Regions from separate parts of the Leuconostoc carnosum genome, predicted to be linked through region 2. Evidence: predicted binding sites of a transcription regulator. Region 2 holds the regulator's gene; each other region holds the start of a gene.

Region 1 (10,444 bases), 420 kb from region 2:
CTAGTATCTAGACAAAACATGATTAATTCCAAAATAGGAGATTTTGAAACATGACAAATGACATTCGTGTCCGCTATGCGCCATCACCAACTGGACATTTACATATTGGTAATGCGCGTACAGCCATTTTTAATTGGCTTTTTGCGCGTCATTATAACGGACAATTCATTATTCGAATTGAAGATACTGATGCAGCCAGAAATATTGCCGACGGTGAGAAGTCACAGCTAGATAATCTGGCTTGGCTTGGTTTAGATTGGGATGAATCACCTGAAAAGCCAGGTGAATACGGGCCATATCGTCAATCAGAACGTAATGAGCAAGGTATTTATCAAGAATTTATTGACGAGTTATTGGCAAAAGGTTTAGCTTATAAATCTTATAAGACTTCTGAGCAATTGGCACAAGAACGTGCAGCGCAGCAAGCCGCTAAACAAGCACCACATTACGTTTATGAATATAAAGGCTTATCAGATGAAGCGCGTGAGGCTAAGTATGCTGAATTTGAGTCTCAAGGGTTAAAGCCTGTTATTCGTTTTCGTGTACCAGAAGACAAAATCTATGCGTGGGATGATATTGTTAAAGGACATATTGAAATTGGAGGCAAAGAAATTGGTGGCGATTGGGTTATCCAAAAAGCTGATGGCATGCCAACTTACAACTTTGCTGTTGTTGTTGACGATCATTTAATGGCAATTTCGCATGTCTTGCGTGGGGATGACCATGTCTCAAATACACCTAAGCAAATGATGATTTTTGAAGCATTAGGTTGGGATATTCCAAAGTTTGGTCACATGGCATTGATAATTAATGGTGAGACAGGTAAAAAGTTGTCAAAGCGTGATGAAAATGTCTTGCAGTTTGTCGAACAATATAAAGAGTTAGGCTATCAACCACAAGCTATGGTAAACTTCATTGGGTTACTTGGTTGGTCACCCAAAGGTGAAGATGAAATTTTCTCACTTGAAGAATTTAAGCAAATGTTTGATGAAACTCGTCTGTCAAAGGCTAATGCTAAGTTTGATCAGAAAAAATTAGAATGGATTAATAATCAATGGATGCGTCGTGACTTGAATCATGTCATGCCACAACTCATTCAAGAATTAGTCGATGCGGGATTTGTTTCTGAAGCTGAAGCGCAAGAAAAAAATGACTGGTTGACTGAAGTGATTAAAGTCGCTGGTGTCGAAGGTATTTCTTATACGCGAGAGATTGTGGAGTTAGTGCGTCAACCATTCTTTGCGCTAGGTGAACTTACAGAAGAAATGTTGGATTACTTGACATCTGACGATGGGCGTAAAGTATTTTCAGCTTGGGAAAAAGCTTATACTGCATTGCCCGAGACAGCTACTGCCGATGATTACATGAATACAATTCGTGCAATCCAAAATGATCTTGAGATTAAAGGGCGTAATCTATGGAATCCCATCCGTATCGCCACCACACATGAAGTACAAGGACCAAATTTGCCTGAAATGTTGGTCGTTTTGGATAAAGCAACTGTATTACAAACAATGGCTGATGTTAAAACTAAGTATTTGAATTAATTGACAAAGTTTCTATGAAATTAAATTTCATAGAAACTTTTTTTGAGTCACTAATCAGAGTATAGTTATATGCTATTGTGCAAAAAACGATAAATTTCACTTACTTTTTTAGAATTTGTAATTTTAAAGATGCAAACCTTTACAATCACTATCAAAACGGGTACAATTTACATGTAAAATAGTTCACATGAAATCGCACGAAGATAAAGGAGTTTGCTCATGAAAGCAGCAATTGTACGTGAAACACCAGATGGTTACGTTGATTTAGTAGATAATTGGGAGCCAAAGCCATTAGCTTTTGGCGAAGCCTTGGTTGATATGGAATATGTTGGCTTATGCCATACAGATTTACATGTAGCTAGTGGTGACTTTGGTAATCCAAATGAAATAGGACAACGTAATGGTAATTTCCGTCGTGTTGTTGGGCATGAAGGTGTTGGGCGTGTATCAAAATTAGCTGAAGGCGCTAGTGATTATTTAAAGATTGGCGATCGTGTTTCAGTCGCTTGGTTCTACGATGCTTGTGGTGTTTGTGACTTTTGTGTTTCAGGTAATGAAACATTTTGCCGTAAAGTTCGTAATTCTGGCTATACAGTTGATGGTGCGATGTCACAACAAGTTGTTGTTAATGCCCAGTATGCCGTTAAAGTACCAGATGGCTTAGACCCTGTTGAGGCAACATCTATCACATGTGCTGGTGTCACAATGTATAAGTCACTTAAAGTTGGTGAAACAAAGCCTGGTCAATGGGTTTCAGTTCATGGTGCTGGTGGTTTAGGTAATTTGGCTGTGCAATATGCTCATAACGTCTTTGGTGCACACGTAGCTGTCATTGATGGGAATGATGACAAGTTAGCAGCTGCTAAGGCTAATGGCGCTGAAGTGTTAATTAACCGTAAAAAGGTAGCTGATGTTGCTGAAGAAGTACAAAAAGCAACAGGTGGCGCTCACACTGCACAAGTAACTGCTGTGAATGCAGCAGCATTTAACCAAGCTGTTAACTCACTTCGCCCAATGGGAAAGTTAGTAGCTGTCGCTTTGCCACAAGGTGATATGGCTTTGAATATTGCTAAGACAGTTTTGGATGGCATTGAAGTACGTGGTTCATTAGTTGGTACACGTGCTGATTTGAAGGAAGCTTTCCAATTTGGTGCTGAAGGTAAGGTCAAGCCTATTGTTGAAAAAGTTAACTTTAACGATATGAATGAAGTAATTGATGAAATGAAGGCTGGTAGTATTACAGGCCGTAAAGTATTTGATTTCACAACACTCTAATATGATTTAATAAATATTAAAAAACAGCAGATTGGCTTAAAGCTTGTCTGCTGTTTTTATGAATAAAATGTACTTTGATTTCTAATTTTGAGTTTAACATGAGCTTTGGTGACCTGAGAAGCGAGTTTGTGTTAGAATTGGGTAACAAATACAGTGGAGGAAATATGTTGCTTGGTTGCTTTAGTTTAAGGACCAGCGATCCTGCGACGTAATAAAAAAATGCCATACTTTACACAACAATTGTTTAATGGTCAGCGTGACCGTATTCTACGTGTCGTAGATGCTGCTAGTCAGGATCAAATAACGGCGGGATTTATTCATATTTTTGATGAGCGACGTGCTTTTGATTTTGATTTTGCCTTGGAATTAACTGAAGGCAATATCACGAAAGCAGAGTTTGACGAGGCTGGTGAAGCTAATAATACGTTTAGTATTAATTTTATGCCTATTGCCAACGAAAACGAAGAAATTCCCAATGAAGTATTTGAAGAATGGGCTGGGTTAATCAGCCGTGACTATGCGCTCGTACCAAATGTACATATTAATATGTATCAACAAGCTTTAAAACCAGAAATTGAGACAATTGATAAAGAGATATTTGAAGAACGGTTACTAGAACTTGTGACACGTATTCTGGGTTCATCGGTTGTGGGTTTCGAAGAGAAAGAATTGACTTTGTTTCCGAGTTATTTGGTACAGGAGCAAGAAAATAAGCCGGATAAACAAGGGCCATCAACACAAATTATTTTGCCAGATTAATAAAATGGTTGTTTGATTGACAAATGTTAATAACTGTCTTAAAATTAACTCATGTTAATAAATCAGTGAAGCGAAGAGTAGGCAGGGCGCAGAAAACAAGTGAGTCAGGGTAGTGGAAACTGACATGATGCAATGTGTTGAAGATGAGCGTGGAAGAGATCAATAGTGAAAGCTATTTATTCGGTTAGTACCGTTATCAACTAAGAGTATGATGATTGGAATGCTTATCTCAATTATCGTTGAATTTGGGTGGTACCACGTTTTTACGTCCCTGTTAATTATCAAATTAACAGGGATTTTTTATTAGTTTAACAATATTGAAAGGAAACGTGTTTCGTACAGATGTCCCTCAGTACCAGATTCATTCGGAACTGACTAAATCAATTCATGCCAGACACATTAAAGAATATGACAAATAAACATCTCGTTTTGCAAACTGATTTTGGGCTACAAGATGGTGCCGTGAGCTCCATGCATGGCGTCGCCTATGGTGTTTCAAATGACATTATTGTGAGTGATTTAACACATGGTATTGCACCATTTAATATTTTTGAGGGGTCGTTTCGTTTGTTTCAAACCTTTAGTTATTGGCAAGCAGGGACAGTTTTTGTCTCAGTGGTTGATCCAGGTGTTGGCTCTAAACGGTTATCAATCGTCGCTAAAACAATCAGTGGACAGTACATTGTAACACCGGATAATGGCACATTATCTCATTTATTGTCACATCACTTGATTGAAAGTGCACGTGTGATTAATGAAACGACACAACGTTTGCCAGGATCAGAAAAATCATCTACTTTCCATGGTCGTGATATCTATGCCTTTAATGGGGCACAATTAGCGAGTGGGAAGACTCATTATGATGATTATGGACAAACATTAGCACCAGATGATTTGGTTAAACTGCCAATCCAGCCAGGTCGTTATCAAGAAAATACGGCTGGCCAGCCACAGTTGGTTGGTAATATAGATATTACTGATGTCAACTTTGGTTCACTCTGGTCAAATATACCATTAAATGAGTTTGAAAAATTGCAGTTGTCGTACGGTGATGTATTGCGTGTACAAATTAAAAATCAAGGTCATATGCTGTTTGATGAGTTATTACCTTATGTACACACTTTCAATGACGTTAATCCAGGTGAAGCACTAATTTATATTAATTCTGTTTATACGGTGGCTTTGGGTGTACACACTGGTAGTTTTGAGCAAAGCTACCATGTGGGGGCTGGGCCAGATTGGCAAGTTACACTCACCAAGACAGTACAGAAAGTAGGAGAAGACAATGAATAACAGAAAGAAATCAAATGGTTTTTCAGTACGTTCAGTAGTTGCAACAGGTATTGGGGCTGCCGTATTTTTTGTACTGATGAAGTTTATATCAATTCCAACTGGTATTTCAAATACAAATATTAACGTTGCTGAAGGTTGGTTAGCATTAATTGCTGGTTTATTTGGTCCAGTCGTGGGTCTTTTGGTAGGGTTCATTGGCCACACATTAAATGATGCCGTGACTTATGGCTCACCATGGTGGTCATGGGTTATTGCTGACGCGTTATTTGGCTTCTTACTTGGTCTCAGCAGACGGTTCTTATTATTAGAGTATGGTGATTTAACAGCTAAAAAATTAATCCAATTCAATATCTGGCAAGTTGTTGTTAATATATTTGTTTGGGTTGTGGTAGCACCAGTTGGAGATATTTTAATTTATAAAGAAGCAGCACAAAAAGTATTTTTACAAGGCGCAGTGACAGCTGTGGTTAATATTGTGTCAGTGGCTGTGATTGGTTCGCTACTTTTGGTGGCCTACGTGAAATCACGTCCCAAAAAGAGCAGTCTTCGCAGTGAATAACTCAGCAAGCAGGTTCTAATCCTGCGTACATATAGAAAGTCAAGGAAACATCATGACAGCGCCGTTAATCGATTTTAAACATGTGACATTCAAATATCATGCACAAGCAGAACCAACATTACACGACTTAAGTTTCCAGATTTATCCCGGTGAAAAAGTCTTGATTGCAGGTGCTTCTGGGTCGGGGAAAACAACACTATTACGTCTATTGAATGGCTTAATACCACAAGCTTATCCTGGTGATGTATCTGGCTCATTAACTTTAAATGGTCAAGACATATTGGATCAGTCACTGTTTGATTTATCATTACAAGCAGGGACTGTTTTACAAGATTCTGATGCTCAATTTGTTGGTCTAACAGTAGCGGAAGATATTGCTTTTGCTTTAGAAAATGATCATCAACCAGTGGGTAAAATTAAAACAGCTGTGTCCAAGTGGGCTAAACGATTTGGCTTGGGAGAACGCTTAGAGCTGTCTCCACAGGCGTTATCTGGTGGTCAAAAACAGCGTACAGCTATGGCTGGTGTATTGGTTGATGACGGTAAATTATTATTGTTTGATGAACCACTAGCTAGTTTAGATCCAGCAGCAGGCGCTGCGGCTATGGCAATGATTGATAAGTTACAAACAGAACGTGATTTAACGGTTGTGATTATTGAACATCGTATTGAGGAGGTGCTCAATGCAAATGTTGACCGTGTGATTGTGATGTCACAGGGACGTATTGTGGCTAATGGGACACCAACAAAAATCATTCAGTCTGGTATTCTCTCTCAAAACGGGTTAGATGAACCACTATACATTCAATTGTTGCGACGCGCGCAAATTGATATCACGGCAATACCGCGCATATCGGATGTTAAGGCGGTCGATGTTAGCCAGCATAAATTAGCCATTGAGCAGCTCAAACAAACAGTCAAACGAGACCGCCATTTAACGCCACAGCTAATCATTGAAGACTTAGATTTTAGTTATGAGAGAAGCCAACCATTATTTAAACAATTTCACACAGTGATCAATCAAGGTGAAATTTTAGGTATTGTTGGTAAAAATGGTTCTGGTAAAACGACATTATCACATTTATTAACTGGTTTTTTAACACCAGATTCTGGCGATATTTTGTTGGATGGGGCATCCGTGTTACAGCAGTCAATTAAGGAACGTGCTGATCATATTGGTTATGTGTTACAAAATCCCAATCACATGATTACGAAAACCACGGTTTTTGAAGAAGTGGCTAGTGGTTTGATTTTACGACATGTCTCAGAAGATGACATTGAGACACGTGTTCGTCGCGTTTTGAAGTTAATTGATTTGGATAGCATGCGACATTGGCCAATATCGGCATTAAGTTTTGGACAAAAAAAGCGGCTGACCATTGCTTCAGTACTTGTTTTATCACCTGAAATTTTGATTTTAGACGAGCCTACCGCGGGTCAAGATGCGACACATACAGCTAATTTACTCAAGTTTTTATCGCGTATCAATCATAATGAACAGACAACGATTATTATCATTACACATGATATGCATTTACTTGCTAATTTTGTTCAACGGACATTGGTGATTGTTAATGGTCAGTTAATTGGTGATACGACACCGGCAGAATTACTTGCCAATGAGCAGCTAGTTGAAATGGCAAGTTTATGTACGACAAGTATTTACCAATTGGCGGAACGGTTAGATATCTCTCATCCAGAAGAGTTAAATGCTGCAATTGTAACTGAACCAGTCTGGAATCCGTAATGAATTATGATAGCTATTAATTTCAGCAACTGCTATGGGGAATAATGTGAAACAATGAATAATTTATTTGGATATAAGAAAAGAAACACTTGGCTAAATCACACAACAGGTACGTCGAAACTGGTTGGTTTTTTGTTACTGACGACGATGGGGATGATATCATATGATACACGTTTCTTGTTTGCTCTTGGGTTATTTGCAGTGATTTTAATGCAAACGGCACAAATAAAATATCGTGAGTATGCTGTCATGCTGAAATTAGTGTTAATTTTTGCAGTGATTAATTTAGTGATGATCGCTGTTTTGGCACCTCAATACGGTACTCAATTATATGGTACACGCCATGTGATTTTTGGTAGTGGCTATTGGTCGATTACCCAAGAACAACTGTTTTATGAATTTAATCTGTTGCTTAAATATCTCTTTTCACTGCCTTTGGCGATTATTCTTTTATTTACCACTAACCCAAGCGAATTTTCAGCTGGATTAAACAAAATTGGGGTGCCGTACAAAATTGCTTACGCGTTCTCGATTACCTTACGGTATATTCCTGATGTTCAAAGTGATTATCATACGATTAGTTTGGCACAGCAGGCACGTGGTTATGAAATTTCTAAAAAAGCATCATTGAAAAACCGCGCCAAAGGTGCTGTGCAAATTATTTTGCCATTGGTATTCACGAGCTTAGATCGTATTGAAACAATCAGCCAAGCGATGGAGTTACGCCGTTTTGGTCGGCAGAAACAACGCTCTTGGTACCAAGAGCAGTCGTTTTCAATATGCGATGTCTGCATGTTTATTGGTTCATTAATCATCGTCGGCATTGGTGTGGCACTTTTGATTCATAATGGTGGTCGGCTATATAATCCCTTCAAGTAAAGGAGAATGGATACTGGTATTGTTGCTAATGACTATCAGTGTGCTTGATGTAATATGATAAAATCGATTGTTCAATGGCAACAAGAGGCAGAAGATTACCAACCGGAATTAGTTCAGGATTTGTTACAATTCTTAGCTATTCCATCGGTATTAGATCCTATAACTGCAACATTACAGCACCCATTTGGAGCTGGTATTGAAATGGCTTTGGCTTATTTAGTAGATATAGCAACTAGAGATGGCTTCACTGTCGAGCGTGTAGCAGATAATATGGTTGTGGTCGTTGATTATGGTCCAAGTGATGCCAGCGAAACAGTCGGTGTGTTATCTCACGTAGATGTTGTCCCAGGGAATGCGGCATCATGGCGTACAACGTTACCTTTTAGTCCTAAAATTATTGGTAATAGAATCTACGCACGCGGTGCTCACGATATGAAGGTCGATCTATTGGCAAGTTATTATGCACTACGTCAATTAAGAGATAGCGGCTTTTGGCCACGACGTAAAATTCGTTTAATTTTTGGTAGTGATGAAGAGTCCGATTGGCGTGACATGAAGGCCTATCTTGAACAAATCGGCGAGCCAACACTTGGATTTTCACCTGATGGGACGTTTCCTGTTGTCCCTGGAGAAAAGGGTGTACAAACAATTGTGATCAAATTTCAAGGTAATCAAATGTATAATACAAAATACATGCAGCTGATTAGCTTCGAATCTGGGAATCGTGATAACGTCGTACCGGGTGTAGCAAAAGCTATTGTACGTTTACCCGATGGCGCAGATATCAATAAGTTTTTGGCACAATATGAAGCCTATCTAACTAATTTACCAGTGATTACGGGTATTGGACAGTACGATGATGGTCATATTTCATTAACGTTATACGGTAAATCAGTTCATGGTGCCTATCCTGAAGATGGCCTCAATGCAGGTACTTATTTGGCACATTTCTTAGATCAATTTGAATTTACCGATCAAGCGCATGCATTTATTGAATTTTTGGGAAATGGTAACCATCAAAATGTTTTTGGAGAAAAGTTGGGATTAGTGTTTCATGATGATATCATGGGTGATTTAACCATGAATATTGGCCAGATGAATTATTATCACAGTGCAAATAGTGATATTCGCATTCAATTTCGTTTCCCAATTGGGATCACAGAAACGGCTATTTTGACTCAAGTACAGCGGCATATCGGTGGTTTAAAGGCTAGAATTTTTAAAGAAGCTCAGTTTGGTAACCAGCCACATATGGTGGACTTAAAAGATCCTATTGTCAATGTGTTAGAAGAAATTTACGCTGAGCATACGCACACAAAAAAAACGTATAAAATTTCCAACGGTGGTTCCTATGCCCGGTTATTAAAACGAGGTGTGGCATTTGGTGGTCAATTTCCTGACGTGGAGATTACTAGTCATCAACCTGATGAGTATGCTTTACTAGATCATATTCCAAAGACACAGGCTATTTTTGCACACGCATTGCATGACATATCAAAATAAACTGTGATGAAGTTTAGTAAGTATGAGGTCCGTGTCAAACGTATTATGATCGTACCAGGTGGAAAATTTTGAGAAGTACTTGAAATTACTAGTGGTTTTGTAGTATCATTAATAACTGTGAATGCATAAAATTGCATGCACTCCTTGCAGCTTAGGCTGCCAGAGACCAAAAGGAGGAAATAAAACATGGCTATATCATACGAATTGACTTATATCGTTCGCCCAGATTTGGATTCAGATGCAAAAAAGACGCTTGTAGAGCGTTTTGATGGTATCTTATCTGACAATGGCGCAACAATTGTTAAGTCAGCTGACTGGGCAACTCGTCGTTTTGCTTATGAAGTTGCTGGATACCGCGAAGGCTTGTATCACGTAATTACTTTTACTGCAGAAGACGATGCTGCTATCAACGAATTTGATCGTTTGGCAAAGATTTCACAAGACATCTTGCGTCACATGATCGTTAAGCGCGACGCAGAATAATTCTGAAATTCCACTGGTGAAGGAGCTTTTAATATGATTAATCGAGTAGTATTGATTGGGCGATTGACCCGTGACGTGGAATTGCGCTATACGCAATCAGGTACAGCTGTTGGGACATTTAGTCTCGCAGTTAACCGCCAATTTACTAACCAAGCTGGTGAGCGGGAAGCTGACTTTATTAACGCTGTTATCTGGCGTAAAGCAGCTGAAAATTTCTCGAATTTTACTGGTAAAGGTGCTTTGGTAGCCGTTGAAGGCCGATTGCAAACAAGAAATTATGAAAATAATCAAGGTCAACGTGTTTACGTTACCGAAGTTGTTGTAGATAATTTCTCATTGCTTGAATCACGCGCTGAAAGTGAGAAACGTCGTTCACAAAACGGCTCATCAACACCATCT
Region 2 (10,444 bases):
CGTCTGATACTGGTTCATCTGTGAATGCACGGATGGACATATGTTGCTTTAATAAATCGATCGTTGAATTTGATATCATATCCCGCACCTGTGCACTAAAATATCTAAATATCGCTTTGACATTTATTTCTGCACATTCCTTTAATCTAATATACATAGATTTTACCATATATTTATGATAAACTAATAAGAATATTAAGGAGGGTTTTATGCAATTTGGGAAATTTCGTGTGGGATTACGCACGTTAAAGACCGGGTTAGCTGTCATGATTATCATTACAGCTTTCTACTTTTTAAAGCGTCCTCCTTTCGTTGCAGCCCTAGCTTCCGTTTTTGCGTTACGTGAAAGTTGGGATAAAACACTAAGTTTTGCGAAAATTCGGTTAATCTCGAACACCGTTGGCGGCCTTTTGGCACTGTTATATTTCTTAGTTCATGTCCATACACATAATGCAGCTTGGGTATCTATCCTATTATTGCCTCTACTCGTTATTATCGCAATTGTTTTCTTGGATGGTTTTAATTTTAACAGTGGTGTCATTGGTGCACTAGCTGCACTACTCATGATATCGCTTAACATCCCCGCTGGAGCTACCGTATTATATGTTATTGATCGAATTGTTGACACATTTATTGGTGTTTTGGTTGCTATCAGCGTCAATCGTTTTGCCTCACCAGATCAAAAAAAATAAGACTAACGTCTTATTTTTTTTTGATCTAATTATGAATTTAAATGCCCAAATACATTTCAATCGTTTCGAGTACACCATCATTCACATTCGTATTTAATGCTTTATTAGGAATTGCAGCCAGCATAAAATCCTCAGCATTTGGCATCACGAAACCATTTTTGTATTTTTTTAACATTTCTAAATCATTACTATTGTCTCCAAAAGTCATGACCTCATCATCTAACACATCATAATAATCTTGTAATACTTGTAAACCAGTTGCCTTATCAACGCCTTTACCTAAGACATCAACTGAGCCAAATCCAGAACCCGTAGCATGCAATTCAGCACCAAAAACCTCACGTAGTGCAGCAACATGTTGTTGCACCTCATTATTTGGCCACACAAAAGTCACTTCTAGAATACGATCATCCACTAACATCAACTTTTCAACTTGTTTAACATTTGGATAAAACTGAAAAACCATTTCAGCTACAGGACCGGTGGCATGGTTAGAAACATATGTTGCTTCTTCACCTGTCATAATAATAATATTTTCAGCTGACTCAGGATTCCTAGCATTCCAATCAATTACTTTTTGCAACTGATCAAACGACAAATGAACTGAATATAGCTGCTCTTGAAGTGTGGCAACCATTGCCCCATTTGAGCCAACAAAATCCATTTCATAGCCTTTATCAATTGTTGGCAAGAACAACTCCTGTAAATTTTTAACTTGTCGTCCAGAGGCTGCTACAAATCGAATCTCCCTTGTCCGTAGGTTATCTAAAATACGCTCAAATCGACCCTGACTATAGATATCATTTTCCGTCAAAAATGTGCCGTCCATATCGGAGGCAATTAGTTTAATTGTCATTCATGACTCCTTTTTTTAAAAATAAGCAATTTACTCAATACAAAATTAGATACGATTACAAATATATTTTGTATGATATTCCAAATATTGGCATCTTGTTGTAACAGATCGACACCAAAGCTCAAAATAAAATAGCCAATAATACCTGTTAATAGACGTGCAAGATAAAATTGCCAAATCTCTCTTATAATAGCCAATGCTGAACTATTATTTGAGTGAAAAACCCATACCCGATTCGTTAAATAAGCAAATAATACTGCCCAGAACCACGCAACCACATAGGCAATTGTATGGCTTGTATGTAATAAGTTATATAACACAAAAAAAACAATGATATTGACAATTGTCGTCAAAACACCAAATATAATATACAACCAAACAGACTCATATTTTGTCCACAAAGATTTTAATTTTAACATTATTACTCCGATTAATTTACCAATTATATCATAATTTAAATAAGAAAGCCGCCACTTGGCGGCTTATCAACTAAATTGTTTCAAATACTCTTGGTACCCTGCTTCATCAATAACCCAATCTAATTCACCAATATATTCGGCATGTGGGTCATGATATGCAAAGCCGTGTTTAAATTTATACAGACCATCCTCAGGTACAAAGTCTCCCACGCCCCCGAAATCGTACTCAACTTTACCAAGTGACAGACCCCACTTTAGCATTTCCCATTGTACAGCGTAAGGTGCATAATGCTTGGCATAGTCACGATTTGAACCAGCATACATATACCAAATCTCGTCACCATAACTAAAACCAATACCACTCGCAATGACTTGCCCTTCAAAATGAGCTAAGAAAACTTTAAATAGGCCAGTTCCTTGCCATAATTGTTGCATCTGTAAAAAGTAATCAATCGGGCGATGCGTAATATGTTGCGCTGCTGCCATTAAAACATATGTTTCAAAGAAAGCACGCACATCAGCTTCACTATCGCCATTCGTTACCGTCACCCCATCTTTAGCAGCACGACGAATTTGATTACGATAATCGCGCTTAAAATGTAGCATAAGCTCATCTTCAGTGTTAATCGGGGAAGCACCTTCGCCACGACCATCATAATATAATACAATATTTTTACGTGGTTGAATATTACCATGCATATGTTCAACATCACGGTTACGTGTGACAAACCCAGCAGACTTGTATGCCTCATTTAACCCATCGCTATAAGCCACTTCTGGGTCTAAACGAATAAGAAAAACATTATCTGGCAATGCCGCTAATGCTTCATGGATCATTGCTTTAATTAATCCAATATCATTGATATCAGCAATTGGGCCACGTCCAGCGTAGCCTAATAGTTTGCCTGGAACTGCTTCAACAGTTAGAACAGTCAGCACAGCATCAATCTGACCATCTGTTTCATGGTAGACATAAACATGTCCCCAATTAGCTTTCAAATCACCCCACAGAGGATCTTGGGTTACTTGACCGCGTGGATCCTCACGAACAAATTTCTGATATGCGATTACTTTTTGTTTGTCATTTAAATCTAAAACAGCCATTTTTATAATCCTGTCGTAATTGAACCATAATTATCAATGAAATAAACTAATGTTTGTAATTCATTGGTCAAATCAACGTTTTGCACACGTACATCAGATGGCACTGTGACACGTAGTGGTGTAAAGTTCAAAATCCCTTTAATTCCTGCATCTATCAGCTGGTCTGTAATTTCCTGTGCCACACCTTGTGGTACTGTCAGGATAGCGATGTTAATCCGTTGTGCTGTGATTTGTTCTTTCAAATCTGACATATCATAAATAGGTACACCAGATAAAATCGTGCCAGCGCGTGATTCATCAACATCGAACGCTGCCGATATACGCATATTTGATGATTGATGGAAATTAAAGTTCAGTAGTGCTTGTCCCAAGTTACCAGCACCAATTAAAGCGACATTAATCAAACTATCTTGATCTAACACATTGGCAAAAAAATCAAGCAAGGCTTTAACATCATAGCCATAGCCGCGTTTACCCAACGCACCAAAATATGAAAAATCGCGACGAATAGTTGCTGCATCGAATTTAATTGCATCACTAAGTTCTGATGACGAAATACGATTTGTGCCAGCATCATGCAAAAAAGTTAAATAACGAAAATAAATCGGCAAACGCTTTGCCGTAGCACGAGGAATTTTAGGTTGTGGTGTCATGATATTCTCCAATAGATGAATTTTACATAGGTTAAGTCATTTTATCAGTTCACTTTGTGAACTTTTGCATAACTATTATATCATATAACTACGTACATTGACAAAAGATAGTGATAAATTCACAATCTTGTCATGGTTTTAATAATTCAAAATCTAGTCCTGGGTCTGTATTCAAGTCTAAATCAGCAAAAATATTTTGCTTGAAATTCCAATAACCTGCAGCGCCAATCATTGCCCCATTATCACCTGTATATTGTAACGGTACTGGAATAAATGCTGTTTGTGAAAAATCTTCTAATAGTATCTTTAATTCATCTCGTAGCTGACTATTTGCTGCAACACCACCAGCCAAAACAAAACTTCTAACTGGAAAATTTTGTAATGCGCGACGTGTCCGGCCAATTAAAGCATCGACAACAGCATTTTGAAAACTTGTTGCTAAGTCATCTTGATTGATGGTGTCACCTTTTTGGTCAGCGTGATGCACATAATTTATTACCGCACTTTTCAAGCCTGAAAAACTAAAATCATAATTATCTTCATGTGCCATAGCAGTTGGAAATTTAATTGTTGCTTGACCTCTATGCGCCATGTCATCAATTGTTTTACCTGCTGGGTAAGGTAATTTTAATAATCGACCGACTTTATCGAAACTTTCTCCTGCAGCATCGTCACGCGTTTCACCAAGCACTTCAAAATGATTTTCTTCACGCATGAGCACCAATTCAGTGTGTCCACCAGAAACCATCAAGGCGAGTGCCGGATAAATGATGGGTGCATTGAAGTTAGCTGCTGCAATATGTCCAGCTAAATGGTTGACAGGTATAATGGGCAGATTATGAGCCAATGCAAAAGTTTTAGCCCCCATTAACCCAACTAACAGTGAACCAACTAATCCAGGGCCATAAGTTACAGCGACAGCATCCAAATCTTCGGGTTTCGTCTCTGCTAATGATAGCGCATCATCTAAGACGCGTGTAATCCATTCAATATGGTGGCGACTCGCAACTTCTGGTACAATCCCACCAAAACGTTGATGTGAATTGATTTGTGTGGCAACTGAATTGCTCAATACAATGTGTCCGTCTTCAACGATAGCAACGCTCGTCTCATCTGCACTTGATTCAAAGGATATAATTTTGGTCATTTTATAAATATGTGATTAAACGACTCGCAATCGTTATCACATGCTCCTTCCATTAGAAAAATACGTTTTTAAAATACTGTAATCTCTTTTAATTAACAATTAGCTTTGTGGCTTTTACTTTGAACGATGCATACCAAACTGGTGCGAATTTGTTCTCGTGACTACAGTGAAATCCAAACTCAAGCTGTCAAAAAAATAATCCTAACGAAATCTTGGTGATTGCGTTTCATGTTTTATATGTGACGCACTAATATTTACTGCCACAGGCTCATGATTAAATAACTTCAAGAAGCCAGCACCGATCTCTAAATCACGTACACGTGCTTGATTAAACTTATGATTACTGATCAAAGCCGTCAGCTCTTCACTATCATTTAACTGGTGTACTAACAAACTCCCAAATTGGCCTCTCAATTGTGCTGGTATATCTAACGGTGATTGTGTTGAAACGACAGCATAAATACCATATTTTCTGCCCTCTCTCAGGACTTTAAAAATACCAGAGTCAGTGAGCGACTGATACGCCTCCGGCATGTACCGATGCGCCTCATCAAGATAAATTGTAATTGGCAGCCGTTGTTGACTAGTCGTGCGTAAAGTGATTAATTGCTTTAATAAAATTGATAATATGAGCCGACTCGTGGCACTATCAGCAGGAATGGCACTCACATCAATAACTAGTGTCTTATTTTGGCTATCTTTTTCAGAAAATAATTTGAGCACATAAAACAAATCAGTTTGAGTCGTTAAGTGAGCTGACAATAACCGAGATTGATGAAGATTAAAAAGACGTTTAAAATCTGGCGCATTAAGCACATTTTTTACATTTAAAATTTCTGACCACAACTGACGAATTGCCAATGTATCTAATTCTTGTCCCAACAATTGATAGTCGGCTTGCGCATCACTATACGGCACACTAAATTCTTGAATAATTTGTTCAGTAATCAACAATGCATCATAGTCTGTCGCATAACTTCTGAGTTGTCGTCGCTCATTGTCAAACGTCTTAATACTTTTATTGACTTTATTCAGAATGCCGGTTTCTTTAACAATATTTTTCTGTATTTTAAGTGATTCGATTGCTTGAGCAAGTTTTTCGATCAACATTGGCGTGTGAATATTAAGTAAGCTAGCCACTTCTGAAACTGTTAAATTAGCAAAATCTAAATTAGCATTTTCGCCAAGTTTATAGTGTACAGCGTTAGGAATATCACTAAATTCACCTGTTGCATCAAAAACAACATTTGTTTGTTTGAGAGTTTGCATGGCGCTAATCAGTGACAAAAGCGATGTTGATTTCCCACTACCTGTGGCACCAATAATCATTAAATGATGTGATAACAATATGTTGGGATCAATTGATAATGCTTCTTGTTTTTGTTGATCTTCAGCAAAACCACGAATAAATTGGCTGGTCATAACATCACTCCTTAAAGGCGTCGTTTCATCACACATTTTTGGCCATCATAAGCGCATCATGACCATTTCTATAATACTTTTTTCGGTGATGATAAACTTCAAATCCCAACTTCCGATATAACGCAATAGCTGCTGTATTAGTCGCATCTACCTCTAACAAAAAACGCGTCACATCGGGCATAGTCAACACCTTCTTTAACAATGCTTGTGCAATGCCTTGTTGTTGGTAGTCTGGATGAACCGCAACACTACCGATTTCAACTTCATCTAAAATTTGCGTTACGCCCACAAAACCACCAACCGTCACAAAATATCGACTACGTGGACTATTTAATTCGTGTTCAAAGACACTTTTTGGCCATGGTGACGGGTTAAATGCCACGTCAGCAATGTCAAAAATATGAGCTAAGTCTTTAATTGTTGCTATTCTGATTGTCAATTGTTCTTGCCATTGAAACCGCATCTTCATGGTCTCCAAGATAATACCCTTTTTTAATACCTGTTTGTTCATAGCCTAAACGCTGGTACAGTGCAATCGCACCACTATTTGATGCTCTGGCTTCTAATGTCATCGTCATCACACCAATTTGTTCAGCAAATAGTCTAATTTCTGTCATAATGGTCGATCCCAAACCAATATTTTGCCAAATCGGTAGCACCGCGATATTAGTAATATGAATATCCTGTGTGTCACGACGATATGCTCCGCCAGCAAAAGCGACAATCTGTGCATTGCGTTCTGCTACTAGATAAAGACGGATATGCGGTCGCGATAATTCACTCAAAAAATCTCGTAATAACCAGGGTGCTTGACCATCATAAACTGCCTCTTCAATTTTAATTAAAGTGTCAATATCTTGACTGGTGGCACGACGTAATGTAAACGAATATCCTTTTGTGTCAATTACCTTTTGTTCAAATTTTGGCAACATTAATGGCAATTTTTTATGATGATTAAACTTCAAAAACATAATTTTCAGGTTTATCCTCACCCGGATGTGCTGTAATCCAATTTAATTCAGCTTGCGTTTTACGTAAGTATTCTGGGTTAAAGTTTGCCACATCAATCACTGGTTGCGCTTGTTGCCCAAGCTTCACGATACCATATCCATCTGGTAAACTTTCCGCTGAGCTTACTATTGTTGCTTGCGTGCCAAAAGTTGTTTGTATCGTTTCTAAAAATATATCGGTATCACCGATAAACGTTATCTTTTCACTCCGACTTTGTAACCAAGTAAACAAATTAGCAATTGGTTGATGCTCATCTGCCAACACATTTTGTCCATTTAAGTAAACACCGGCAAACACATTATCATTTCGTGCATTAAAAAGTGGCACTACGAGTTGTGTGCTAGTAACTTGCGCAGCCAAGACAGCTAAACTTGAAACGCCAACAATTTCAGTATTAAGCGTATCAGCCAACACTTTAGCAACAGTCACGCCAATACGTAACCCTGTAAACGACCCAGGACCTTGTGCCACGACAATACGATCAATATCTTGTAAAGCCCAATTTTCAGTTGCCAATGTCTCTTTAATTGCGGGCAACAGCTGAATGGAATGGTTGCGTGCCTCATTAGTCGAAAAGACATGTAAAACCTGATTATTTTCCGCCAAACTCACGGTCAGTGGTTGGTTACTTGTATCAAATGCTAAAATCTTCATAAGTTATATTTTAACACAAAAAAGACCACCTTACGGTGGTTGTGCAAGTACTTGTTATTTAAGCGGTTCTTGATAAGGCATAATTGGTGTTATAACACCAACGTTAGTAGCGTAAACTTAAGGCAAATTGTCTAATTTAGCCAAATTTTTTGTTCTTCCTGTCACAATAACACCTGCCAATATTATAAGGTGAAAATTGTATTTCCGAACTATGATAGCCTAGTCAATAATAATTAATCATGACATTATTAGGCAACATAGTCCTTATATCATCGTAAGTATAACGTTTATCAAATGTTATAGCCACTTCACCCAGAGTATTGTTCATACTGATTAATGTTTTAGCTTCATGCGTAGGTGAAAAATTAACTGTTCTATTTTTGGTATATGTTGCGCTACTTTTCGTATTAAAAAAAGTGGGCTCTTTCTGTTTGGTTATCTTATTCTGTACAATACTTTGTGTATTTGAATTTTTTTAAAAATAACATCTCCTGCTATTAGCTCTTGACTTTTTTCTCCATTGAATCCAAAAGTTATATTTCGCTCTGGATATGCAACTCGATATAACCACGGTCTTAGTTTATCAAGTGGTAACACCAGATCTGTTTGAATCCATTTAACAAATATATCCTGCACAATATCTTCTGCATCTTGCTTTTGCATATTCTGATTAATCAAAAAACCAATAATCTCATGTGCTATATCAACTAACATTTATTCATAATGATCTATTTTCATCCCCCTCTCATTTCATGAAATATAACGAATATCTACTGATTTGGTTAAAAAATTTTTACCATAAAAAAATCCACTTTAACTATTAAAGTGGATCAAATATATCTTATTAAAATTAATTGGTTTTATTTAACGGTGGCTTCAACTAATGCAATAACTTCATCATTAGTTTCAGCATCCAAAGCCTTTTCAGCCAACAACTTCATGTCAGCCGTATTCAGCTTCTTCATCAATGATCGTGTTTGCAAAATAGATGGTGCACTCATTGAAAATTCATCCAATCCCATACCAACAAGTAGTGGCACGGCGATTGGATCACCAGCCATCTCACCACACATGGCAACGAATTTACCTTCGTCGTGTGCTGCCTTAATCACATTATTAATTAAACGTAAAATCGATGGGTTATATGGTTGATACAAATACGCCACGCGATCGTTACCACGATCAGCTGCCATTGTATAAGCAATCAAATCATTAGTTCCGATTGAGAAGAAATCAACTTCTTTGGCGAATTTATCTGCCAAAACTGCCGCAGCTGGAATTTCAATCATAATACCTAACTTGATATCACCCATCACGACACCAGCTGCTTCAAGCTTAGCACGTTCATCAAGGTATATCTTCTTGGCATCACGGAATTCAGCCAATGTCGCAATCATTGGGAACATGATCCACAAATCACCGAAAGCTGATGCACGAATCAAGGCACGCAACTGCGTACGGAAAATGTCCGTTTGATCTAGTGAAATACGAATCGCACGATAACCCAAGAAAGGGTTTTCTTCTTCAGGTAATTTCCAGTAATCAAGGTGCTTATCGCCACCAATGTCCATCGTACGGACAGTTACTGGCTTACCATCCATCTGCTCAACAACAGATTTGTAAGCTTCAAATTGTTCATCTTCTGTTGGGAGGTGATCAGATTCCATATACAAGAATTCTGTTCGATACAAACCAACACCCTCAGCACCATTATTCAGAACAGCAGCCATATCTTTGGGCGCACCAATGTTAGCACCGACAGTAAAGTGCTTACCATCTGCACTGACAGACTGTTGGTCTTTTAACAATGCCCACTCAGCACGTTGTGCTAAATAATCTGTTGCCTTCTGCTCATAAATTGCTAACGTTTCAGCAGAAGGATCGACGATAACGTCTCCTGTTAAACCGTCAACAATAACCGTCACACCACTTGCCACTTCTTTTGTAGCAACATCAGTACCAACAACTGCTGGTATTTCTAATGTTCGTGCCATAATCGAAGCATGAGCCGTACGACCACCCATATCAGTCAAGATTCCCTTAACGAATTGGCGATCAAGTTGTGCCGTATCAGAAGGCGTCAGATCCTTAGACACCAAAATTACTGGTTCATTGATCAATGCTGGGTTTGGCAATGAAACATTGAGCAAATGTGACATCACACGTTTCGTCACATCACGAATATCTGCCGCACGTTCTTGCATATAAGCATTGTCAGTCATTGCTTCAAACATACTAACGTATGTGTCTGTTACTTCTTTAACAGCTTGCTCAGCATTGACCTTTTCATCAGCGATTTTTTGTTTAAATGCGCCAGACATTTCAGGATCTGATAAAATCATCAAATGTGCCTCGAAAACTTGCGCCTCATCAGCACCTAAGTTTTGCTCAGCTTTCGTTTTAATAATTTCAACATCTTTACTAGAAGCTTTCAAAGCATCGTCGACACGTGCTTGTTCAGCCGTCACATCTTTAATTACTGTCTT
Region 3 (10,444 bases), 260 kb from region 2:
ATGGCAATGGATAGGTTTGCTTGTGCTAGAGCAGGCGCGTCATTAATGCCATCCCCAATCATCAAAACATCACCGCGAGCCTGGTATTGTGTGATGAGATCAATTTTTTCTTGAGGCGAAACTTGTGAATGAACATCTGTAATACCGAGTGCTTCGGCTGCAGCTGAAGCAGCTTTTGTGTTATCACCAGTAACTAACACGGGTTGAATACCTTGTGCTACGAGATGACCGACGAAATCTTTTGCAGTATCTTTAATAGTGTCACCTTGAACGACTGCAGCAATGACTTGGTTATGACGCAAGAGATACGAAATTGAACCGTCATCTGTCAGTGGTGTAAATGCTACCTGGTTTTCTTTTAAATAACGTGCCGAAACTAATAAGTAGTGCATGTCATCGATCATACCAGAGACACCGTACCCTGCAATATTTTCTACGTGCTGGGCATGCTGATGCGGTGCGTTAGTACTTTTAGCATAGTTAACAATTGATTTGGCGAGTGGATGCGTTGATTGTCTATCAAGGGCAGCCATGATAGATATAGCTTTCATTTTGTCGAAGTCATATGTGACAATGCGTGTGATGGTAAATTGACCGGTTGTCAGGGTGCCTGTTTTATCCATTAAAGCATATCGTAAATGATTACCAGCTGTCAGTGCTTTGCGGTTTTTAATTAGAATACCTTGTGATGCGGCAATTGACTTTGTACGTTGAATAACTAGCGGTACGGCCAAACCCAATGCGTGGGGGCAAGCGATGACCAGAACGGTCACTGCGATATTGGTTGCTGCACTGACACCGCGTAAATAAGTCCAAATAACGAACGCAGTGATGGCAAAAGCCAGAGCAATCCAGAAAAGGTAAGATGCAACGCGATCGGCGAGTGTTTCTGCACGCGATTTTTTGTCTTGTGAATCTGATAAGATCGTTTGTAGTTGACCAATAAAAGACTTCGAACCGACATTGGTCACGCGAACGTCTAATGTACCATTACCATTTATTGTGCCACTTATAATAGGGCTATTTTTAGTTTTGTCGATGAGTTGGCTTTCGCCAGTCATTAGCGATTCATCAACTTGGCTATACCCACTTAGTACGGTGCCATCAGCTGGAAAAGCTTCGCCGGCCAATACCTGTATCACCATGTCATTTTTAAGCGTAGCAATGGGGATATCCATGATTTCATTACCATGTTTGACATGAGCAATATTGGGCAAGAGTGCCCGAAGTTTGGATGTCGCGTCGCCGGCTTGCATTGTGGCGGTCATTTCAATACGATGGCCTAATAACATGATGACGGTCAAAGTCGCGAATTCCCAAAAAAAATCCATGATATGTTCCACGTGAAACAGTTGGTTTACAATTAGGGCATATATGGAATACCAAAAAGTAACGAATAGCCCCATAGTAATTAAACTCATCATGGCTGGTTTTCTGGCTTTGATTTCATTTTTGGCACCCTCAAAAAAAGGTTTGGAACCAATGATATAAAGGATGAGTGATAGTATAGCTGTTAACCAAATACTACCGGGAAATGTTAGAGTGAATGGCAGTGTGATGCCCATAAAAGGTGTGATGATAATGATTGGTATCATTAAAGCAAATGACCACCAGAAACGACGCTTCATATCATGCATGTCCATTGATGCCATACCCGGACTAGTCATAGACATATGAGCCATGTCATGTGACATATGTGATGTCTCATCATGCTGTGAATGATTATGGGACATGTGATTTTCTTGTTCGTGATTCATTTGATGATTGTGTGGATTAGTGGACATGGTGAGTGATCCTTTCTTTTGGTAAACAATCGCAGGCAACTGTGGTTGGTGCTTGTGTTAATTTCTTTTGTAATATACTTTGTAATTGGGTAATGTCATCGCGAGACAGTGTGATATCAGACAGCACCTCTGCTAGTGACTGACCAACGCACATCGCACACATCGCGCCAATTGTGTGTGCTAGTGTATGATGCATGGCTTCTTGTTCGCTGATAATCGGTAAATAGAGACGGTCGCGTGGCGCACCATTATCAGTTAAGTAGCCTTTTTTTTGTAGACGGGTAATGAGCGTTTTGACAGTGGAAGGGGCCCAGTTCTTTTTGAGGCGCATAAAATGAATAATTTGTTTACTGGTGGCCTCATTTAATGTCCATATGATGCGCATTACTTCCCATTCACTTGTTGTCATTGTTTGTTCATGTGTTATCATATCTTTAGTTTACAACTGTAGATTAATAAATGCAAGGTTAAATTTGTCAGTAATGGTATGATAGTATAGTTATTAAAGAGGTTAACATCATGGAAAACTGGCTGACAAAACGTTCACGTCTAACACCGAATCGTGTGGCCGTAACTTATCAAGACAAAGAATTAACATTTTTAGAAGTGAATCAACAAGCACTCCGAGTAGCTGGTAGAATTGCAGCCATCGGTGACAAAAATGACAAAATTGCAGTGATTATGACGAATAACTTGAGTGGTTATTTAGTAATTATGGCATTGCAACAATTAGGTCAAACAATTGTATTTATCAATCGTCGGTTATCCGTTGATGAAGTTAATTATCAGCTACAGGATGCAGGTGTCACGTTATTATTAACGGATGATGCCTATGATGGGGTATTGGCTGTTAATCGTCAATTAAAATTTTCATCCCTACCTGAAGGGAAAAAGATACAGCCAATGGCCGAGTTTCCTGATGAATTTGTCACGAGCATCATGTATACTTCAGGTACATCAAATCGACCAAAGGGTGTGATGCAAACTTTTCATAATCATTTTATGTCAGCAGTGGGCAGTGCTTTGAACCTTGGTGTGACAGCTGAAGATAGTTGGCTGGCGGTTGTACCAATTTTTCATATTAGCGGCTTTTCCATTTTAATGCGTAGTTTGATTTATGGTATGCACGTGATATTAATAGATAAATTTGATGCAGAAAAAATCAACCATATGTTAGTTCATGATACAATTACAACAATGTCTGTTGTACCGGTAATGCTCCAACAATTAGTGGGTCAGTTATCTGAGCATGCCAATTATAATCGGCAGTTTAGAGCCATGCTTTTAGGTGGTGGGCCGACAAACCGAATAACGTTAGAAAAGGCACAATCACATCAAATTCCAATTATTCAGTCCTATGGTATGACAGAAACAGCATCACAAGTTGTGGCACTTGATGCCGCTAGTATAACAACTAAACTAGGATCTGTTGGCAAACCACTATTCCCAGTGTCAGTTGAAATACGTAATACTCAAGGTCAGCCAGCGACTACCGGTAATATTTGGATCAAAACGCCAACCTTGACGGTAGGGTATTTAAATAATTCCCAGCAATTATCTAATAATATAGTAGATGGTTGGTTTAATACAGAAGATTTTGGTTATTTTGATGCGGATGGCTTTTTATATATTCAAGGGCGTGAAGGGGATATGATTAGCTCTGGTGGTGAAAATATTTTTCCAGATGAAGTAGAGTCAGCATACGCCAACATGCCGGGATTGGATGCGATAGTTGTTTTTGGCGTGGCTGATGATAAGTGGGGTTCAGTCCCAGTTGCAGTCGTTTCAGATACGCATGTATCTGCGCGTCAATTAAGGCAATTTGGTCGAGAAAAATTAGCGCATTATAAAGTACCACAGCATTTTTACGTTGCTAAACAATGGTATCGTACGGCTAGCGGGAAAGTGCAAAGACGTTATTTCGCAGCAGACGTACCTGAATTAGAGGAATTACAATAACAGAGGAGGAAAGCTTGAGAACATGTCACAGTATCAAGCTTAAATAATATGGCTTTATCACCCAAAAATACAGATGTAAAGGCATTGTTTAATACAATTGCGCCTGAATATGACAAAATGAATAATATTATTTCTTTCGGTACACACAAAAAATGGCGTCAAAAGGTTATGTCTAAGATGACAATACCTATGGGCGCACAAATTCTTGATTTAGCGACAGGTACGGCCGATTGGGCTTTGGCTTTGGCTGATAGTAGTGATGAAACGACTCACGTCACTGGTCTTGATTTTAGTGAAGAAATGTTGGCTATTGGTCAAAAAAAGGTGGACTTGAGTGATTACCCTGATAGAATTACCCTTGTACAAGGGGATGCAATGGCTTTGCCTTTTGATGATCATACATTTGACATTGTAACAATTGGTTTTGGCTTGCGAAATTTACCAGATCCAACACTAGGTTTGCAAGAAATGTTTCGTATTTTAAAACCAGGTGGTCAATTAGTTGTACTGGAAACATCACAACCTGATAATCGTATAATCAAACCATTTTGGAAATTATATTTTGGTAAAGTGATGCCTGTTTTCGGTAAAATATTTGCTAATGGAAAATATACTGAATATCAATATTTAGATCAAACAACTGAAAATTTTATGGACTATATGACGCTTGGTAAGCTGATGTTAAACACGGGCTTTAAAAAAGTAACCATTTCACGCTTTAATTTAGGCGCGGCTGCAGCACATTATGCCACAAAGTAATTAATAATTGTTTTGTCATTGTTCGTGTTGAAAGATGTTATAATATGGAAGTCAATATGACAAAATAAACGGGGTAGATATCTGCGCGTTAAGTGTGAAGGAAACGGAATGTGGGCCTTCAACGAAGTAAATGGTAAAACATTTATGCGGTGCGGATATCACATTCACCAAAATGTACCTTTTTCGGTGAACACTCCACTCGGAGGTTCAGAACTATGTCAGTTCAAAATTCTACAAGTGTTAGGGACACTTGGACTTTACCCAAATTAGACATTCGTCAATTTGTGGTACTTGCTTTGCTTATGGGGCTTGATTTAGCTCTTGGGAAACTAACTGTTGGAACGAATGTTCTTAAAGTGAGTTTTGTGTTTGTTGCGATGTCACTGATTGCTAAATGGTATGGTCCTATATGGACAATGTTTATTGCGGCTATATTGGATGTCGTTAATGCTACCATTGTGAATCCAAGTGGTACATTTTTTCTTGGTTTTACATTGAGTGCTATTGTTGCGGCGTTCATTTATGCACTGTTTTATTATGAACAGTTACATGTCAGTTGGCTGAGAATATTAATGGCAGTTGGGTTAATTACACTAGTTGTGAATGTTGGGTTAAATACAGTATGGCTATTTATTATGTATTCCCATGTGCACACGGTTGATTCATTTATTACATTATTAATACCACGTGCGATTAAGTCTGCCATGATGTATCCTATTCAAGTTATCATTACCTATGCTTTCTTGAATAATACAGCAGTGAAACAGGCAACAAAACAGATTTTTCATAAATAATTGTCAAACAGCTTAGGCTGTTTTTTTTATTGTGATAAAAATCAAACAATGTTATGATAATATTTGATTTTAGGGGGAGTATATATGTCGGCTTGGGAATCATTAGTTGATTTTTTTAAGAAGTACCATACATTTCGAGGCTCAAGTTCGCGTAGTGCTTACAATTGGATGGCTTGGTTTTGGGGATTAATTTACATCAGTTTAGCGATAGTGATTGTGCTTATTGCAGGACTAGGTACTTTTTTTGGTCAACATGGTCATTTTCAGAATAATTCATCATCTTTTTTAGAAACAGTAGTTGTGGTATTAGTGATTTCTGTTTGTATGTCAGTAGTGGTTATTTTGCCTAATCTAGCTTTAAAAACTAGGCGACTGCATGATATGGGTTATTCAGGTTGGTGGCAACTATTACCAATCATTATAGCTTGTATTGCGGCAGGAATTTTACTCGCGTTAGGCCTAGACATAGTGCCTTACGAATCTTTCTTGATGGTACCAAATTTACTATTTACACTGTGGCTTACGTTTACTAAAACGAATAAACGTTCTAAATACCAATAAAAAAGCGTAGACGAGAAGTCGGCGCTTTTTTATTGATAAAATATAAGGTTAGATTACGAATTACCGTGAATATCACCATGTACGAGGTGTTTGAAAATGTGGCGGTCTGTCCAAGCAATATTACGACCTTGGAATAGAAAAGCAAATAATGTGCCAATACCTAAGGCGACAACACTGTGTTTAACAGCTAAAGCTATGAGTGATATTGCAATGGCAATAATGAAATTGCTCATTTGTGCTTTTGATGCATTACCATGAAAGTAATCAAAGCGTAAAATATTGGTTAAATCATCTAAAGGATGTAAAATCCAGTTGGTTCGTTGATAAATTGAAATTGCGACGCCAATTGTCCAAATTGAGAAGAAATTTAGTGGTAAACGCCACCACCAGGCTAGAGAATCGACACCTAAACTGACAAAAAAGTTAGCGAAAACACTGACCAAAAAACTAAAAGACAGGCCGAAAAAAACATTTCCAATCAAACGTGGCCAATTAATGCTCATGGCTAACCACATATTTAGAAAAGCAACAACCGTTGCAAAGATAGCTAGGAAAATACCAATTTGCCACCCTGTAATGTGAGCCAAGTTTGCTGCACCAGCAGTCCAAGGTGCTGATCCCATTGCAGTTGCAACACTTAAACCATTGCCAAATGAATTAATGACTAGTGAGATAGTGAAAAAACTTATTTTTTGTTTTAATCCTAGTGGATAAAATTGTCCGTCGATATAGTACATAGTATTCTCCCAGAGATGATACTAATTAATTATAGCAGTAATGGCAAAGTAAGTAATGCATTTTATGCTTTGAAACGCATTAATGACGTTAAATATTACTACCTAGGATAGGTATTCAATAAAAATACAAGCTAAAAGTCCTTAGAATTGATTAATTCTAAGGACTTTTAAAATGATGTTTCGAACAATTGTCAGTGAGCCTTATCAGCTGTCTTTTTCCCAGCACGATAGCCACGAATAAATTCTGATATTTCTATGGCTTTATTATTGGATAACGTATTCAATAATATCATTGAGAAATAAGGATAATTATGATTATACAGATAATTAATCGTAGGGGAATGCTTTTTCAAATATAGCTGTAACATATTGTTTGCGTAGGGTGTAACCTAAGGTTGCGAGTTGAAAAATAACTGGTCTAGATAATTTTTTGTTTGAATTCACGAATGCATGTTGATTTGTGGTAAATAAATCTCTGATATGACTTTATAAGCTAGTAAGCGCTTAAAAACAAGTGATTTGTAAATGAATGCACAAGATTGAATTAGGCGATGTAATCGCTTACAAACGCTATTTTATATGCGTTTTAAAATGTTTTATGATAGATTGTTGCTTTTTTAACAAAGGTGTTATATACTTATATTGTTAATAAATGAGCAAACAAAAAGGAGTACATACGATGGCAAATGCAACTGAAAAGAAACCTGAAAAAAAGGTTTTAACACCAGAAGAAAAGGCAAATTTACAAGCACAAGCTGAAAAAATGACTGCCGAGTTAGTTAAAAAATCACAACAGGCGTTAGCAGAATTTTCAACTTTCACACAAGAACAAGTTGATACAATTGTGGCGGCTATGGCGTTAGCTGGTTCGCAAAATTCATTGGTATTGGCTCACGAAGCACATGATGAAACTGGTCGTGGTGTGGTTGAAGATAAAGATACTAAAAATCGTTTTGCATCTGAATCAGTTTATAATGCGATTAAGTTTGATAAGACAGTTGGTGTCATTAATGAAGATAAAATTCAAGGGAAGGTTGAATTGGCTGCACCACTTGGCGTGTTAGCTGGTATCGTACCAACCACGAATCCAACATCAACAACAATCTTTAAGTCAATGTTAACAGCAAAGACACGTAATACAATTATCTTTGCTTTCCACCCACAAGCGCAGAAATCATCAGCACATGCAGCCCAGATCGTTTATGAAGCTGCAGTTAAGGCTGGCGCACCAAAGAACTTTATCCAATGGATTGAGAAGCCCTCAATTTATGGTACAAGTGCTTTAATCCAAAATACAGGCATCGCCTCAATTTTGGCTACCGGTGGTCCTTCAATGGTCAATGCAGCGTTGAAATCAGGAAACCCATCAATGGGTGTTGGTGCAGGAAACGGCGCAATTTATCTTGATGCAACTGTGGATACAGATCGTGCAGTTTCTGACTTACTATTATCAAAACGTTTTGATAATGGTATGATCTGTGCCACAGAAAACTCAGCAGTCATTCAATCACCAATTTATGATGAAGTACTAAAAAAGTTGCAAGATCAAGGCGCTTACTTAGTTCCTAAGAAAGATTACAAGAAAATTGCTGACTATGTCTTCAAAGCAAATGCCGAAGGTTACGGTGTTGCTGGACCGGTTGCTGGTATGTCAGGACGCTGGATTGCTGAGCAAGCTGGTGTTAAAGTACCCGAAGGCAAAGATGTTTTGCTGTTTGAATTAGATCAAAAAAATATTGGTGAAGCATTGTCTTCAGAAAAGTTATCACCATTGCTTTCTATTTATAAAGTCGAAAAGCGCCAAGAAGCTATTGATACAGTGCAATCTTTGTTAAATTATCAAGGTGCTGGTCACAATGCGGCTATTCAAATTGGTTCACAAGATGATCCATTTATTAAAGAATATGCTGATGCTATTGGGGCATCACGTATCTTGGTTAACCAACCTGACTCAATTGGTGGCGTTGGCGATATTTATACAGATGCTATGCGCCCATCATTGACGCTTGGTACCGGATCATGGGGGAAAAATTCATTGTCTCATAACTTATCAACATATGATTTGCTTAACATTAAAACAGTAGCTCGCCGTCGTAACCGCCCACAGTGGGTACGACTACCAAAAGAAGTTTACTATGAATCAAATGCGATTACTTATTTACAAGATTTACCTTCAATCAATCGTGCTTTCATTGTAGCTGATCCTGGTATGGTACAATTTGGATTCGTTGGTAAAGTTCTGAGTCAGTTAGAACTCCGTCAAGAACAAGTTGAAACAAATATTTACGGTTCAGTTAAACCAGATCCAACCTTGTCACAAGCTGTGGATATTGCTCGCCAAATGGCTGCTTTCAAGCCTGATACAGTTATCCTACTAGGTGGTGGTTCAGCACTTGACGCCGGTAAGATTGGTCGCTTCTTGTACGAGTATTCAACACGTAACGAAGGTATTTTGGAGGATGAAGAGCAAATCAAAGCGTTATTCATGGAATTGCAACAGAAGTTCATGGATATTCGTAAGCGTATTGTAAAATTCTATCATGCACGTTTGACACAAATGGTGGCCATTCCAACTACCTCAGGTACAGGTTCTGAAGTAACACCATTTGCTGTGATTACTGATGATACAACTCATGTGAAGTACCCATTGGCCGACTACGAATTGACACCTGAAGTTGCGATTGTTGACCCTGAGTTTGTTATGACAGTGCCAAAGCGTACCGTTGCTTTCTCTGGACTAGATGCCTTGTCTCATGCTTTGGAGTCATACGTGTCAGTGATGGCATCAGAATTCACACGCCCTTGGGCTTTGCAAGCTATTAAGTTGATTTTTGATAACTTAGCAGAATCATACCGTTACGATCCAAAGAACCCGACTAAAGAAGGTCAAACAGCACGTACAAAGATGCACTACGCCTCAACATTGGCTGGTATGTCATTTGCCAATGCCTTCTTAGGTATTAATCATTCTTTGGCACATAAAGTTGGTGGTGAATTTGAATTACCACACGGATTGGCTATTGCTATTGCGATGCCACATGTTATTAAGTTTAATGCGGTCACAGGTAACGTTAAGCGTACGCCTTACCCACGTTATGAAACTTACACAGCGCAAAAAGATTACGCCGATATTGCACGTCATATTGGTTTGAAGGGCAGCACGGATGCTGAATTAGTTGATGCTTTGATTACAGCCATTAAGAAGTTGGCTAAGTCAGTTGAAGTTGATCAGACACTAACTGGTAACGGCGTTAAAAAGGCAGATTTGGAACGTAACATTGATGCGTTGACAGATCTTGTCTATAATGACCAGTGCACACCTGGTAACCCACGCCAACCAAGTTTGGATGAAATTAAGCAATTATTGAGAGATCAATTATAAAAGGTCCACAAAACATCAAAAGAAATTTTGGTGTTTTTGTTTACAATTATCCCTAACCGTGTATATAATATATCCATAGATATTTAAAGTACACGAAAATAAAGGGGTGGCGTTATGAAATTTTGGCGAAGCGCGGAATGGCAGCGCATTAGTAAATTACGTGGTTTAAAATTATTATTAGTAGGAATCACGTTAATTCCTAGTATTTATGCGGTTATTTTTTTATCATCGTTGTGGGATGCGTATGGTAAAGTAGATAATCTGCCTGTGGCTATTGTTAATCAAGATAAAGCAGCCAAAATAAACGGTAAAACACAACATTTGGGTACAGATTTAACGGATAAACTGATGAAAGATCAACCGTTGAAATTGCGCGAAGTGTCTGCTCAAAAAGCAAAAGATGGTTTAAAACAAGGTCATTATTACATGACAATTACCATTCCTAGCGATTTTACAAAAAATGCTGGT

Evidence for each region. The regulator Rex, encoded in region 2, represses fermentation and respiration genes when NADH is low (regulators of the CRP and FNR family bind a similar motif). The targets are predictions, from matches to a motif close to TTGTGAANTANTTCACAA.
Region 1: the regulator Rex is predicted to act here: its motif matches at 1,719-1,736, upstream of adhP (alcohol dehydrogenase AdhP).
Region 3: the regulator Rex is predicted to act here: its motif matches at 7,114-7,131, upstream of adhE (bifunctional acetaldehyde-CoA/alcohol dehydrogenase).

What each region holds. Positions count from the first base shown of each region.
Region 1 is NZ_CP042374.1:1,097,978-1,108,421, forward strand. Features, by position in the region: gene gltX (glutamate--tRNA ligase) at 51-1,547, shown strand; gene adhP (alcohol dehydrogenase AdhP) at 1,767-2,822, shown strand; gene FGL89_RS05525 (hypothetical protein) at 3,042-3,581, shown strand; gene FGL89_RS05530 (SAM hydrolase/SAM-dependent halogenase family protein) at 3,990-4,874, shown strand; gene FGL89_RS05535 (ECF-type riboflavin transporter substrate-binding protein) at 4,867-5,433, shown strand; gene FGL89_RS05540 (ABC transporter ATP-binding protein) at 5,486-7,180, shown strand; gene FGL89_RS05545 (energy-coupling factor transporter transmembrane component T family protein) at 7,235-8,059, shown strand; gene FGL89_RS05550 (Sapep family Mn(2+)-dependent dipeptidase) at 8,114-9,562, shown strand; gene rpsF (30S ribosomal protein S6) at 9,749-10,045, shown strand; gene ssb (single-stranded DNA-binding protein) at 10,079-10,444, shown strand, end outside.
Region 2 is NZ_CP042374.1:676,231-686,674, forward strand. Features, by position in the region: gene FGL89_RS03230 (nitroreductase family protein) at 1-76, opposite strand, end outside; gene FGL89_RS03235 (FUSC family protein) at 210-692, shown strand; gene FGL89_RS03240 (HAD-IIB family hydrolase) at 730-1,548, opposite strand; gene FGL89_RS03245 (GtrA family protein) at 1,545-1,967, opposite strand; gene FGL89_RS03250 (lipid II:glycine glycyltransferase FemX) at 2,034-3,071, opposite strand; gene FGL89_RS03255 (redox-sensing transcriptional repressor Rex) at 3,074-3,724, opposite strand; gene tsaD (tRNA (adenosine(37)-N6)-threonylcarbamoyltransferase complex transferase subunit TsaD) at 3,855-4,871, opposite strand; gene FGL89_RS03265 (ATP-binding protein) at 5,073-6,293, opposite strand; gene rimI (ribosomal protein S18-alanine N-acetyltransferase) at 6,322-6,756, opposite strand; gene rimI (ribosomal protein S18-alanine N-acetyltransferase) at 6,707-7,264, opposite strand; gene tsaB (tRNA (adenosine(37)-N6)-threonylcarbamoyltransferase complex dimerization subunit type 1 TsaB) at 7,248-7,958, opposite strand; gene FGL89_RS08825 (anti sigma factor C-terminal domain-containing protein) at 8,182-8,286, opposite strand; gene FGL89_RS03290 (RNA polymerase sigma factor) at 8,394-8,672, opposite strand; gene ptsP (phosphoenolpyruvate--protein phosphotransferase) at 8,819-10,444, opposite strand, start outside.
Region 3 is NZ_CP042374.1:935,946-946,389, reverse strand. Features, by position in the region: gene FGL89_RS04680 (copper-translocating P-type ATPase) at 1-1,784, opposite strand, end outside; gene FGL89_RS04675 (CopY/TcrY family copper transport repressor) at 1,774-2,214, opposite strand; gene FGL89_RS04670 (o-succinylbenzoate--CoA ligase) at 2,304-3,743, shown strand; gene ubiE (bifunctional demethylmenaquinone methyltransferase/2-methoxy-6-polyprenyl-1,4-benzoquinol methylase UbiE) at 3,792-4,502, shown strand; THF riboswitch at 4,570-4,674, shown strand; gene FGL89_RS04660 (folate family ECF transporter S component) at 4,718-5,296, shown strand; gene FGL89_RS04655 (DUF805 domain-containing protein) at 5,381-5,857, shown strand; gene FGL89_RS04650 (DUF6198 family protein) at 5,911-6,594, opposite strand; gene FGL89_RS08625 (hypothetical protein) at 6,786-6,962, opposite strand; gene adhE (bifunctional acetaldehyde-CoA/alcohol dehydrogenase) at 7,274-9,976, shown strand; gene FGL89_RS04640 (YhgE/Pip domain-containing protein) at 10,091-10,444, shown strand, end outside.